Regions from separate parts of the Priestia sp. TSO9 genome, predicted to be linked through region 2. Evidence: riboswitches for the same ligand, from Rfam matches in the RefSeq annotation. Region 2 holds a riboswitch; the other holds the start of a gene.

Region 1 (3,765 bases), on a different contig from region 2:
CTTCATGAACGTTCTGAAAAGTTATTAAAGCAAAGAATTAAACAATTAAACCCGAGAGATCCATTTAACTTTGTTTTTATGGGAGACAGCAGAGGTGACGGACCAAACGATGATTGTTTCACGATGAGCGGTGAATTTGAGCTTGTGTTAAAAAAGGCGGTAGAATTGAACCCGCTGTTTATTATTCATGGGGGAGACACCGTCTATACAGGGAAAAAAGAGTATTTGGAGCATTTTGTTAAAGTTGTTGAAAGAATCGCACCAAACATTCCTATGTTTGTATGCGTAGGGAATCATGATGAACTGTACCTTGATGAAAGCAATCTCGAAAACTTCAGAGCCACTATCGGAAAAGTACACTGGGTCATTGATATTCCTGTCTTTAACTTCCGGTGCATCGCATTAAATAATGTCATCAGTCCCAAAAACAAAATATATGGATTTACAGATAGAGAGCTTCATTATTTAGAACAGCAGCTAGAGGGTGCTCCTCGTAATACCGTTATAGCCATGCATGCACAGCCAAATATCGGTCGGTGGACAAACCTTGAAGGGTTTCCTGTAACGACTCCTCAAAGTCAAGAATTTTTTGATTTAATTCAAGAACACCGCGTGAAAAAAGTGTTAGTCAGCCACGTGCATGCGTATGACGAGCAGTTTATTAGAAAAAATAGAAACGGGTCGTTTACGCTTGGAAGAGGCACTGATTTTGTATTGTCAGGAGGCGCCGGTGCTCCCCTTGATTTTGAGCCGCCTTTAATTTTAAATAATTATAATTTTACAGAGTTTTTTGTAAGCAGGTACGACATTTTAGGTCCTCTTCTTTGGAAGGATTTTGGAGGACCTCGAAGAAATTGTTTGTAAAAACAAGAAAGTAGAAAGCTAGGTTCAAAAAAAGAGGCTGGAACAAAAGGGTTTTGGACGAAGTGAAACGAATCATCGATCAAGATGTGTGATTAGTGGTTCGCTTTTTTGTTAGGGTAAACGTAGGTTTCATGTGTATAGGTCTTTCTAGCAGGTGATTGGAGGACAAGACGAAGACTCCTGCGGGAAAAGCGGAACAGGTGAGACCCCACAGGAACGTATGTGACGAGGAGGCTCAGCGACCGCCCGCGGAAAGCGAAGTCTTGTACGGAAATCAACAGCGGTGTCAAAAGTGATTCAGCTCATGTACCCATTTGTCTTTAGATTAGATTCATTTCGTGATGTCTCAACCTCTTTTGGAAAACCGTACGAAACCTTGTAGCAGAAGGCTCAGTCAAACGTTATAATAGATAATGAATGATGATATATTCTCTATATTTGTCATATATTTGTATTACATATGTAATTGAAGAAAAACATTCACTTGATATACTGTTTAATGACTTAACTTTATCTTAAAATTTACAGTGAAATGCCTGTTTATAGAGGCTTAGAACATACACAGCAAATGGAGGAGCAATCATGGCAAATGAAAAGATGCAAGAAGGACTTGATCGTTTTATCAAGGAAGATTTAAATGACCTTTTAGGTAGACTGTTCCCCCTAATGGACCGGGAGTGTGCCGAAGAAAAAAGAAAGCTTATCGAAACAGCGGTAGAGTACATTTATTCGTCAGGATATCACCAGGGAGCAAAAGATTTAATCGAAACACATCGAAAAGATGATTACAAATTATTAAGGCAAAAATTAGCGTCAACGCCTCCTGAAAACTGATTTTTTAAAAAAATTTTTGACAACATAAATCTAAGGTGTTAAGATGACTCTACATTCAAAATATTATAAACAATTAAAACTCTTATTGAGAGAGGCGGAGGGACTGGCCCTGTGAAGCCCGGCAACCATTTAACATTTTTGTTGAAAAGGTGCTACATCCTGCAAAGCGTACAGCTTTGAAAAATAAGAGAGGATTTCATAGATACTATGCCTCTCTATTCATGATAGAGAGGCTTTTTATTTTATGTGAATATGTTTTGAATGAACAATTTTATAAAAATGCATCAGGTGCTGTGTAACGAATGTATGCAGCTTAAAAGGGAAGACCGGTGAAAAGCCGGCGCGGTCCCGCCACTGTAATGGGGAGCAACTTATTAACCACTGTTTCATATTGAAATGGGAAGGGATAGGAAGCGATGAACCTAAGTCAGGAGACCTGCCTGTTGTATGCACTTAAGCTCTACGGGATATAGAGAGGAGTGAGGAATACGTGTTGAGAAAAACAGGATATCTCAACTTTAGTTAAGTATGCGTATCATCTCTCTTTTCATTTCGAAAAGAGAGATTTTTTAGTTTATCGATAAAAAATATACAGGGAGTGGAAAAAATGAGCAGTGTAAAAAGTTCAAACTTAGGTTATCCAAGAATTGGTGAAAAACGAGAATGGAAAAAAGCGCTTGAGCAGTTTTGGGCAGGAAAACTAGAGAAAGATATCTTTTTGCAGGAAATTGAAGCTCTTCGTCTAGTGAATCTGAAAAAACAGCGTGACGCAGGGATTGAATTAATTCCAGTCGGCGATTTTAGCTTATACGATCATGTGCTAGATACAGCGACTATGTTTGGTCTAGTGCCAAAGCGCTTTGATTATGACGGAGGACCGGTATCGCTTGAAACGTATTTTGACATCGCGCGAGGAACAAAAGGTGCGGTAGCCTCTACGATGACAAAATGGTTTAACACAAATTATCACTACATCGTACCAGAGCTTGACAAATGTACGCCCGCACTTGTAGAAAATCGCCCGCTTCAATTTTACAAAGAAGCAAAACAGAAGCTGAATATTGAAGGCAAGCCCGTTATTTTAGGTCCAGTAACATTTGTGAAGCTGTCAAAAGGATATAAAAAAAGTGAGTTTAAAGAAGTAGTTGAACAATTTGTTCCGCTTTATGCAACTATCTTAGCGGAGCTGCAGGCAGAAGGAGTAGAGTGGGTACAAATAGATGAGCCGGTTTTAGCTACAACGCTATCAAAAGAAGACCTGGCACTGTACACAGAAGTCTATCAAACTTTGAAGGAAGCGTCACCGAATGTAAAAGTCATTTTGCAAACGTATTTTGACAGCGTTGATCACTACAAAGAAGTTGTGTCTCTTCCTGTTGAAGGAATCGGTTTAGACTTTGTGCATGACCGAGGCGAAAATCTCACGGCTCTTAATAAATATGGTTTTCCAACTGATAAAGTGCTGGCAGCAGGAGTGATTGACGGACGAAACATTTGGCGTGAAAATTTGGACGAACAGCTTTTAACGATCAGTGAAATTGAAAAAGCCGTATCAAAAGACCGTTTGATTCTGCAGCCTTCATCAAGTTTATTACATGTTCCTGTCACGGTGAAAAGCGAAAAAACCATTGAGCCAATTCTAAAAAACGCACTGTCTTTTGCAGATGAAAAGCTGAAGGAAATCACGCTTTTAACAAAAGCGGTGCAGCAAGGAAAAGAAGCAATAGAAGAAGAAATAAGCGTAAACAAACAGGCAATTCAAGCATTAAATGGATCATCTTTTCGAAATCATCAAGACGTGCAAAAAGAGCTGAAGCAGCTGCATAGCTATAAAGCAGAGCGACAAGCGCCGTTTGACGTACGTCAGCGCGTTCAGCAAGAAGCTTTTCAACTGCCGCTTCTTCCAACGACAACGATTGGAAGCTTTCCGCAAACAAAAGAAGTGCGAAAAGAGCGTCTAAAATGGCGTAAAGGCGAGTTAAGCGATGAAGCATATGAAGCGTACATTAACGAGGAAATAAAAAAATGGATCGAAATTCAAGAAAACATCGGCTTAGATGTCCTTGT
Region 2 (3,765 bases):
CTTCTTTAAGAGAGCGGTTTAACATAAATAAATTAAATAATACAACGGCAGAGTGCGGAACTTGAACTGAATACTCTTCTTTTAAATCTTTTTGTATCAGCACCGTAGGAGGTGGACTCGTTTCATCTCTTACTTTTTCGCAAAAATCAACGTTTAATTCTATTTCTTTTGTTAAATAAGAAGCTAGTAAATTAGCATTTAACCCAGCTAGCGGTTCCCCTACATGAGTTTCTTTTCCATAACACAAAAAGCTTGGCATGATCTTCCCAATCGATCCTGAGTACACATAGTTCGTTTGATCTCCGGGATAGCGGCTGAACACTGGTTCTGCATTTAGCATGAGAGAAAAATCCAGCTGATGTTTGCGGGCAAGTTCTAAAAGAACAGGCACTGCTTTTCTCATCCCAAGCGAATTTACTTCTTCATCCGGCACCGACAGCAGCAGGATGTTTCCGTCAAACTCTCCGTTGCATGCTCGTTCAACCATACTGATATGCAGGGCAATGCCTGCTTTCATGTCCATCGTTCCTCGGCCAAAAAGCCAGTCTCCTTTTATCATATCCTTTTGTACGTGTGCTGGAACTTGTTCCATATGGTTATAAAAAGTACTCGTTAATGTATGAGCGTGAAAAGCATCTTTTTTCCACTGTCCATAATCTTGTACATCCACTACATCGTAATGACTTACGAGTACAACTGTTTTATTCGTATTTTTCCCTTGAACAAAAGCTGTGACAATCGATCGCCCGTCTCCTGTTGAATGAAGCTCGACCTGCTCGTTTTTTTGAAAGTAAGGCAGCTTCAATAAATACGACGCTATCGATTCAGCCATTTCCACTTCTGCCATCGTTCCTGTCACGCTAGGTATAGAAACCAATTCGCTTACAAGTTTTTTTAACTGTTCTTTTGTTTGATACAAAGATGTTTTGTTCGACATACCCTTCATCTCTTTCCTTTTTCTAAATTTTCTATCAAACAAAACCATTCGTCAATCCCTTTGACAGAGACCCTTTCATTCTATCCCTATGTATCATAGTATGGCGCTGCCTTTACGCACATGATAAAAAAAGAGTGCGCGGCTAGGGATAGCACCGCACACTCTTTTTTTACTTTTGGTCATCTTCTAAAAAGTCTAGGATACGATCAATAAGCTGTTCGCTTCCTGCATCGTTTCCGTGTTCAAGAGACATTTCCATTTCAATGCTCCTTTCATAAAATATTCTTGTTTTATAACATACCACAATTCATTTCGAATGTAACCTTTAATTTGTGTAAAAATTTCGACAATTTATGATTAATTTTGAAACCTAGTGAGTAATGATTATACCCACCAGATTCTTCGGTTGTCAAAAAACATGCTTTCTATTTAAAAATACTTAAAAAATAGAGGCGCGAGCAGACTTCTATAACAGACAGCCTACTCGCTCAAGCTTGGAACAGCATGATGAATAAATTTCTAGTTCATTTGCTTTTTGTACATCTTTAATATCTATGCCTACAGCATATGTACGAACTTGGTTTTCGACCACAATTTCGTAAAATGTTTCTAATTCACGATAAGCTACTTCATAATGCTTTCCTAATAATTTCACGGCTTCCTTTAATGCTTTCTCTCCTGTATGTGCTGCAACTGCTGTATGACTCATAAAACCCTCTCCTTTTAGAAAAATAAAAAAAACTCATTTTGCTTTGATGCAAAATGAGTTTTTCACCCGTTTTATCACCCAAAGCACATGCTTTGCTGGTAGGAGCACCTTACATTCGTAGGTTGCTGTGGAGTCAAAGAGCCAGATCTCTCGTCCACTCGTGATAACTTTTTTAATTTAAAATTTATTTTATCAAACAATTTCATCCGCGTAAATAGAAAAATAAAAATATTTTAATTTTTTTGGTAATGGAATGAATTCAAAAAATGAAAGCTTAGATTAGCAAAATAAGAAGCTGCTACAAGTAATGCCTCTTCATTTAATGAAAAAGAAGGATGGTGCCATTCATATTCTCCAGCTGTACCCATCCATACAAAAAATCCTGGTACATGCTGCTGATATACGGCAAAATCTTCTCCTCCAGGCGATTGTTCAGCTTCTACGACTTGATAACTAAGATCTTCTGCCGCTTTAATAGCCATTTTTTCCAGCGTATCATCATTGTTGACTACAGGAAGATATGGATACCATTTAACGTCTACTGAAGCCCCGAAAGCTGCGCCAATCCCTTCAGCAGTTCGTTTCATAAGAGCCGGTATTTTTTCTCTCGCTTCTTCTTGAAAGGTACGCACCGTTCCTTCAAGCGTTACTTTGTCAGGAATGACGTTCCACGAGCTCCCTCCGTGGATTTGAGTTATGCTGACAACAACATTTTGAAAGGGGCTGAGATTACGGCTGACAATGGTTTGTAAACTAGTAACAATTTGACCAGCAGCAGCAATCGGATCTACTGTTTTTTCAGGGATGCCCGCGTGACCTCCTACTCCTTTGACGTCAATTTCAAAACGATCAACGCTTGCCATTAAAGGTCCCGGTTTGATACCTATGGTCCCTACAGGAAGATCCGGTTTGTTATGCATCCCAAATATCGCTTCCACTCCTTCAAGCACACCTTTTTCCACTAGCATTTTTGCCCCAGAAGCCGTTTCTTCGGCTGGCTGAAAGATAAATCGAACCGTACCGCAAAGCTCCTGCTGACGCTCTTTAAGAAGGATAGCTGCTCCGATTATAGAAGCCGTGTGAAAATCATGGCCGCATGCGTGCATAACACCGTTCACTTCAGAAGCAAATGGCAGATTGGTCTTTTCTTCAATTGGCAGCGCATCAATATCAGCTCGAATAGCGATAGTAGGTCCCGGCTTTCCTCCCACAATTTCTGCTACTGCTCCTACGTCTAATTGGAATGCATCCGCTGTAGAAATATCATAGTGCTTTAACCACTTTTTAATACGTTTAGTTGTTTCATATTCTTTCATTGAAAGCTCTGGAAACCGGTGCAGCTCACGGCGTATGTCTATTAGCTCATTTAGTAGTAATTGATCTGTCATCTTTATCACTCTTTCACATTTCTTAATTTAGATCACTTCTCTATCTTTTACGACAAAGAGTGTACCTCATTGAATTTTTTATAAAGAAATACGGTCGTATAACCTTCTGCAAGGTGCTTTTCTTTAGCTTGAACATATCCTTTTCGTTCATACATCTCAACTAACCAAGGATGTTCTTTTGCTGTTCCTAAAGACACACCTGGTGATTTAAACGTATTTTTTATTACCTCTTCCTCTACTAGATACAGCAGCTTAGAACCAACGCCTTTCCTGGCAAACGACGGGTCTACTGCAAACCATCAAAGGTGCGGAACAGCAAACGGACCTGGATGTTCTCCCCAAGGCATTCGTATCGACACAGTTGCAGCGATTCTTTTATCTTCTTCATATACATAGCAAAGGTTTTGAGAAATATTTTTCTTAACGAGGGCAAGATCAGCAGTAGCTGCTAAGAAAGGAATGCCTAGCTCTCGAATAGGCTTATATGCTTGTAGAGTTAAGTTCAATAAGTTATCTGCGTCGTCATTTGTTGCCAAACGGAATTCATTTTTCATCTCTTCGTCTCCTTATGTAGTGCTTAAATATTTTATTTAACTTATAAGTTTACTAAGAATTAAAAAAGACAGACTGCCGCCTTGCGTACTCACTATACAACTGCTTTTATAACGTGTCAATTCTATTTATCGTTTTCTATAAAGGGTATAAATAAAACAAATACACGCAGAAAACTG

The links. A riboswitch is a leader RNA that binds a small molecule or an ion and turns the genes downstream of it on or off. The one in region 2 is predicted to bind S-adenosylmethionine.
Region 1: linked by a shared signal. The riboswitch ahead of metE (5-methyltetrahydropteroyltriglutamate--homocysteine S-methyltransferase) and the one ahead of LJC66_RS05715 (hypothetical protein) in region 2 are both predicted to bind S-adenosylmethionine.

Annotation. Positions count from the first base shown of each region.
Region 1 is NZ_JAJEKD010000015.1:650,818-654,582, reverse strand. Features, by position in the region: gene LJC66_RS18445 (metallophosphoesterase family protein) at 1-864, shown strand, start outside; partial or broken gene LJC66_RS27980 (hypothetical protein) at 1,019-1,246, shown strand; gene LJC66_RS18440 (hypothetical protein) at 1,447-1,698, shown strand; SAM riboswitch class I at 1,778-1,888, shown strand; cobalamin riboswitch at 1,968-2,156, shown strand; gene metE (5-methyltetrahydropteroyltriglutamate--homocysteine S-methyltransferase) at 2,306-3,765, shown strand, end outside.
Region 2 is NZ_JAJEKD010000009.1:584,763-588,527, reverse strand. Features, by position in the region: gene LJC66_RS05720 (M20/M25/M40 family metallo-hydrolase) at 1-937, opposite strand, end outside; gene LJC66_RS05715 (hypothetical protein) at 1,404-1,646, opposite strand; SAM riboswitch class I at 1,715-1,816, opposite strand; gene LJC66_RS05710 (amidohydrolase) at 1,880-3,034, opposite strand; partial or broken gene LJC66_RS05705 (GNAT family N-acetyltransferase) at 3,082-3,588, opposite strand.